Regions from separate parts of the Rhizobium sp. P1_B8 genome, predicted to be linked through region 1. Evidence: predicted binding sites of a transcription regulator. Region 1 holds the regulator's gene; the other holds the start of a gene.
The links. The regulator HrcA, encoded in region 1, represses chaperone genes, less so after heat shock. The targets are predictions, from matches to a motif close to GTTAGCACTCNCNNNNNGNGAGTGCTAAC.

Region 1 (3,401 bases):
GATCGAGGTCCAGTCCGAACTCACCATCGGCATGACGGTCGTCGACTGGTGGCATGTGACCGAGCGCAAGCGCAATGCCAGGGTCATGCGCCATGTCGATGCGGACGGCTTCTTCGATCTGCTGATCGAACGCTTCGCCCGCATCTGATCCTTTGGTTTTCCTTCTGCACGAGGCAGAAGGAAGGGATATCAGGCGTCCTTCTCGTCGAAGACAGAGTTGGTTTCGGCTTCGGCCGGCTTCGGGCCGCCCTTGGCGACGCCGACCATGGCCGGGCGCAGCACGCGCTCGCCGATGGTGAAGCCTGCCTGCACGACCTGGACGACCGTGTTGTTCGGCACGTCCGGGTTCGGCACCTCGAACATCGCCTGATGGAAATTCGGATCGAACTTCTGGCCAACCGGCTCCAGCTTGCGAACGCCATGGCGCTCGAGAGCCGACAGCATGGCGCGCTCGGTCATCTCGACACCCTCGATCAGCGTGCTCAGGCCGGCATCGGCCGCAGCCTTGGTCTCCGGAGAGATGGCATCAAGCGCGCGGCGCAGATTGTCGGAGACGGCGAGCATGTCGCGCGCGAAACCCGCGACGGAATAGGACTTGGCATCCTTCACCTCGCGCTCGGTGCGGCGGCGCAGATTGTCCATCTCGGCAGCAAGGCGCAGATAGCGGTCGCGTAGTTCGCCGTTTTCGGCTTTCAGAAGCTCGATCGGGTCCGGCTGGGCGGGCTCTTGCTGCGCAGTTTCGTTCTCGACGTAGGCGGCAGCGTCGGCTGCGGCATCGGCCGCAGTTGCGTCAGGTCCGTTTTTCGTCGTGTCATCGGTCATGACGGTCTCCGGTTGGTGTCTTCAGATGCGCCCGATATCGAGGTTTGACCGAAAAAAATCAAGTCTGCGTGACAAAGAAGCGAAAATTCCGCACACTTGATAGCTGCTTCGTCAAAGCTGATTGCGCGAAAGGCGGGAGACGAGTTGGGCTGTATAGTCCACCATTGGCACGATGCGGGAATAATTGAGCCGCGTCGGGCCAATGACGCCGACGGCGCCGACGATGCGATCATCATCATCACGATAGGGCGCGACGATCAGCGACGAGCCGGACAGCGAGAAGAGCTTGTTTTCCGAACCGATGAAGATGCGCACCCCCGAACCGCTTTCGGCGAGATTGAGAATCTCGATCAGGCTGTCCTTCTTCTCGAGATCGTCGAACAGCAGGCGCAGCCGGTCGAGATCCTCGGCGCCGGCCAGGCCCTCGAGCAGGTTGGCGCGGCCGCGGATGATCAGCTGAGCGGGCTTTCCCTCGTCCGGGCTACCAGACCAGACAGCGATGCCGCGCTCGACGAGATCGCGCGACAGGGCATCGAGCTCATGACGGACGTCGTCCTTCAGCCGGCTTAGTTGTTTGCGAAGCTCCGGCAGGGTCTGGCCGGACATGTGGGCATTGAGAAAATTCGCCGCCTCCGTCAGCTGCGAGGAGGTGACACCCGCCGGCAGCTCGATGATGCGGTTTTCCACCTGATCGTGATCGCCGACGAGCACGGCCAGCGCCTTTGTCGGTTCGAGCCGGATGAACTCGACATGTTTCAGCACCGGATCGCTTTTCGAGGTGATGACAAGGCCGGCGCCGCGCGAAATCCCCGATAGCATGCGGCTTGCCTCGTTCATCATCGATTCCACGGGGTTGCCGCCGCTTTCGGCCCGCACCTGCCGGTCGATGTTGGCGCGCTCCTCGGCGGAGAGGTCGCCGACCTGCATGAAGGCATCGACGAAGAAGCGCAGGCCGATCTGGGTCGGCAGCCGGCCGGCGCTGACATGCGGCGAATAGATCAGGCCGAGCTCTTCGAGATCGCTCATGACGTTGCGCACCGAGGCCGGCGACAGCGACATCGGCAGCAGCCGGGACAGGTTGCGCGAACCGAGCGGCTCGCCGCTTTCCAGATAACCTTCGACGATGCGACGAAAAATTTCCCTGGAGCGCTCGTCCAGCGCAGCTACGGCATCCGAAACCGACGTCGACCTGATGCCCATGAAGCTTTCGAACCCGCGCTGATGATACTTCCCGAAAAGTAAGTCAAACTCGCACCCGTGGCAAAAGGGAATTTGCAAATGAGCGCCGCCAATCGTAGAAGCGGTCAAATAAACTCCAGGAGATAAGAATGCGGCCTTCAGGCAGAAAAATCGACCAGATGCGCAAGGTCTCGTTCGAGCGCAATTTTTCCAAGCACGCGGAAGGCTCCTGCCTGGTGAAGTTCGGCGATACGCATGTGCTCTGCACGGCGAGCCTCGAAGAAAAGACGCCGCCATGGCTGCGCAATACCGGCAAGGGCTGGGTCACGGCCGAATACGGCATGCTGCCGCGGGCGACCGGCGAACGCATGAAGCGCGAGGCCGCCGCTGGCAAGCAGGGCGGCCGCACCCAGGAAATCCAACGGCTGATCGGCCGGTCGTTGCGTGCCGTCGTCGACCTGCAGGCGCTCGGCGAACGGCAGATCACGCTCGATTGCGACGTCATCCAAGCCGATGGCGGCACGCGGACCGCTTCGATCACCGGCGGCTGGATCGCGCTTTACGACTGCCTGAAATGGATGGAAAGCCGTAACATGATCAAGGTCGACCGGGTCCTGAAGGATCATGTCGCCGCCATCTCCTGCGGCATCTTCGCCAGCCAGCCGGTGATCGATCTCGATTACCTCGAGGACTCCTCGGCCGAGACCGATGCGAACTTCGTCATGACGGGAACCGGCGGGATCGTCGAGATCCAGGGCACGGCCGAAGGCACGCCGTTCAGCGAAGGCGAATTCACCTCGCTGATGCAGCTTGCCAGAAATGGTATCGGCGAACTCGTGGCGTTGCAGAAGCAAGCCGTCGAAGGATGAACCCCATGCTGGAAGGCATGTTGGAAACGGCGCTCTATGCGCGGGATCTCGACCAGGCCGAGACGTTCTACGAAGACGTTCTCGGACTTGAAAAGATCGCCCGCGCCGCCAACCGGCATGTCTTCTTCCGCTGCGGGCCAGGGGTTCTCTTGATCTTCAATCCCGAGCAAACGGTGAAGCCGCCGGCGCCTGAAGCACTGCAGGTGCCGCCGCATGGCACGACCGGACAGGGCCATGCCTGTTTCCGGGTGTCCGGCCGCAATATCGATGCCATGGCCGAACGGCTGACGGCGGCGGGTGTCGCGATCGAATCCGAGGTGTGCTGGCCGAACGGCGGCCGCTCGATCTATTTCCGCGATCCGGCCGGCAACAGCCTGGAATGCGCGGAGGCTAAAATCTGGGGCATCGAACAGGATATCTGAATGCGCAAGCTTGAAACGAAGACCATCGTCGTCGCCAGCCACAATGCCGGCAAGATCCGCGAGATCCAGGAATTGATCGGGCCGCTCGGCTTCACCGCCAAATCGGCCG
Region 2 (3,401 bases), on a different contig from region 1:
CGAAAGACCGTGCGCGGATGCGGCTCGAAGGTCAGCACCAAAGCGGGAATACCGCGCGCCTTGGAGATTTCGAGCGCGCGGCTCAGCACCGATTGATGGCCGCGGTGCACGCCGTCGAAATTACCGATGGCAATGACGCCGCCCTTCAGATGGGCGGGCAAGGGTTCCCGGGTTTCATTGCGGTGGAAGACGGTCATCGGCTGGCTTCTCTTCATGCAAGGCGTGGCATCCACCACTTCGGCGCGGCTTTTTCCCGTTCAAGATAGGCGTTGAGGATCGCCTCGTCGGTTTCGCCGTTGAGGGTGTATTCCCTGGCGTGGATCCCGCCGCTGATGTAAAGAAGGTCGAGGCCATAATTCAAGGCACCGCGCACATCGGTCGGCATGCCGTCGCCGATCGCCAGCACTCGGTCGACGGGGAAATCGCCGCGAAGCTCGCGAGCAGCGGCCAGCGTCGCCTCGTAGATCGGCCGGTGCGGCTTGCCGGCGATGCGGGTGCTGCCACCGAGCTGTTCGTAATAGGCGGCCATGGCGCCGGCGCAGGGGATGATGCGATGGCCGCGCTCGACGATGAGGTCGGGATTGGCGCAGATCATCGGCACGTCGCGGGCTTTGAAGTCGAGAAGCATGTCAGTGTAATCCTCCGGCTTCTCGGTCTCGTCGTCGAAAAAGCCGGTGCAGACCAGCGATTGCGCTTCGCCCGCCGGCCGGCGCTCGACGCCAATGCCTTCGAGAAGCGCCTTGTCGCGCTCCGGGCCGAGCAGAAAGACCGTCTTCGGCCCTTCGGAGATCAGCCGGCGCGTGACGTCGCCCGAGGTGACGATCCTGTCATAGGCGCTATCGGGAACGCCGATCTGGCGCAGCTGCTCGACCACCTGCCAGGAAAGACGCGGCGAATTGGTGATAAGGACGACGGTAAGACCACTCTCGCGTGCCGCTTCAAGGGCGGCTGCCGCCTTGGGGAACGGATCGACGCCGTTGTGAACGACACCCCAGACATCGCAGAGCACCACATCATAGTGACTTGTTATCTCCGAGAAGTTTTCTATCCGCTTCGCCATTCCGATTTCCCGATTTGCTTCAGTCACCGGTGACATTGCAAAGGCGCAAGGCGATGGCAAGGCATTTTCTTTGCTGCCGGCCAATGGGAAGATTTCGACCGGCGATCGGCGGGAGTGGATGGGCAAAGCTTGACGATCCCATCCCAAGGCGGACGAGTTCGGCTGCGCCGGGTTTCGGCCGCAATCTCCGACTATTCTCCAGCCTCTTCACAATTCCGGCGCAAAAATTCGTGATTGCTCTCATTGACTCCTTTCGGAGCCATCCCTAAATGCTCGTCGCTAGCACTCACCGCAAGGGAGTGCTAACACATATCCATGTGGACCACTCCGGTCCGCGAATGTCATTCGATCGAGGGATTAGACAATGGCAAGCACCAACTTCCGCCCCCTTCACGACCGCGTCGTTGTTCGCCGCGTTGTGTCCGAAGCCAAGACCAAGGGTGGCATCATCATTCCCGATACCGCCAAGGAAAAGCCGCAGGAAGGCGAAATCGTCGCCGTCGGCTCCGGCGCGCGCGATGAGTCCGGCAAGGTTGTCGCACTCGACGTCAAGGCTGGCGACCGCATCCTGTTCGGCAAGTGGTCCGGCACCGAAGTCAAGATCGACGGCGAAGACCTTCTGATCATGAAGGAAGCCGACATTATGGGCATCATCGGCTGATCGGCCGACCTGCTTTCCCGAAATGGCTGACGGGCCTTTTGCCCGAACAACTCGAATTCAGGAGTTAAGAATATGGCATCTAAAGAAATCAAGTTTGGCCGCACCGCGCGCGAAAAGATGCTGCGCGGCGTCGACATTCTCGCCGATGCAGTGAAGGTCACGCTCGGCCCGAAGGGTCGTAACGTCATCATCGACAAGTCCTTCGGCGCTCCGCGCATCACCAAGGACGGCGTTTCGGTCGCCAAGGAAATCGAACTCGAAGACAAGTTCGAAAACATGGGCGCCCAGATGGTCCGCGAAGTTGCTTCGAAGACCAACGACATCGCCGGCGACGGCACCACGACTGCAACCGTTCTTGCCCAGGCGATCGTTCGCGAAGGCAACAAGGCCGTTGCCGCCGGCATGAACCCGATGGACCTGAAGCGCGGCATCGATCTTGCTGTTGCTGACGTCGTGAAGGATCTCCAGGCCAAGGCCAAGAAGATCTCCACCTCGGAAGAAGTTGCACAGGTCGGCACGATTTCGGCCAATGGCGACAAGCAGGTCGGTCTCGACATTGCTGAAGCCATGCAGAAGGTCGGCAACGAAGGCGTCATCACGGTTGAAGAAGCCAAGACCGCCGAAACCGAACTCGAAGTCGTCGAAGGCATGCAGTTCGACCGTGGCTACCTCAGCCCCTACTTCGTGACCAACCCGGAAAAGATGATCGCAGACCTCGAAGATGTCTTCATTCTCCTTCACGAGAAGAAGCTCTCGAACCTGCAGTCGATGCTCCCGGTTCTCGAAGCTGTCGTTCAGACCGGCAAGCCGCTCCTCATCGTCGCTGAAGACGTCGAAGGCGAAGCCCTCGCAACGCTCGTCGTCAACAAACTGCGCGGCGGCCTCAAGATCGCTGCCGTCAAGGCTCCTGGCTTCGGCGACCGCCGCAAGGCCATGCTCGAAGACATCGCCATCCTGACGGGCGGCACTGTCATCTCTGAAGATCTCGGCATCAAGCTCGAATCCGTCACGCTCGACATGCTCGGCCGTGCCAAGAAGGTTTCGATCTCCAAGGAAAACACCACGATCGTCGACGGTTCGGGCGCCAAGACCGACATCGAAGGCCGTGTTGCCCAGATCAAGGCTCAGATCGAAGAAACCACCTCCGACTACGACCGCGAGAAGCTGCAGGAACGTCTTGCCAAGCTCGCTGGCGGCGTTGCCGTCATCCGCGTCGGCGGCTCGACGGAAGTTGAAGTGAAGGAAAAGAAGGACCGCATCGACGACGCGCTCAACGCGACCCGCGCTGCTGTTCAGGAAGGCATCGTCCCCGGCGGCGGTATCGCTCTGCTCCGCTCCTCCACGAAGATCACCGTCAAGGGTGCAAACGACGACCAGGAAGCCGGCATCAACATCGTTCGCCGCGCCCTGCAGTCGCTCGTTCGTCAGATCGCTGAAAACGCAGGTGACGAAGCCTCGATCGTTGTCGGGAAGGTCCTCGACAAGAACGAAGACAACTTCGGCTACAACGCCCAGACATCCGAATATGGCGACATGATCGCCATGGGTATCGTCGACCCGCTCAAGGTCGTTCGCACGGCGCTGCAGAACGCTGCTTCTGTCGCATCGCTGCTGATCACCACCGAAGCCATGATCGCCGAACTGCCGAAGAAGGATGCCCCTGCTGGCATGCCGGGCGGC

Region 2: groES (co-chaperone GroES) is a predicted target of HrcA. The motif match lies at 1,339-1,367, and genes of this name have one in related genera.

What each region holds. Positions count from the first base shown of each region.
Region 1 is NZ_JBFTZZ010000006.1:318,172-321,572, reverse strand. Features, by position in the region: gene AC1D2N_RS11195 (nucleoside hydrolase) at 1-148, shown strand, start outside; gene grpE (nucleotide exchange factor GrpE) at 190-822, opposite strand; gene hrcA (heat-inducible transcriptional repressor HrcA) at 934-2,022, opposite strand; gene rph (ribonuclease PH) at 2,151-2,870, shown strand; gene AC1D2N_RS11175 (VOC family protein) at 2,867-3,292, shown strand; gene rdgB (RdgB/HAM1 family non-canonical purine NTP pyrophosphatase) at 3,293-3,401, shown strand, end outside.
Region 2 is NZ_JBFTZZ010000033.1:43,306-46,706, reverse strand. Features, by position in the region: gene AC1D2N_RS29595 (bifunctional riboflavin kinase/FAD synthetase) at 1-197, opposite strand, end outside; gene AC1D2N_RS29590 (TIGR01459 family HAD-type hydrolase) at 212-1,060, opposite strand; gene groES (co-chaperone GroES) at 1,425-1,721, shown strand; gene groL (chaperonin GroEL) at 1,794-3,401, shown strand, end outside.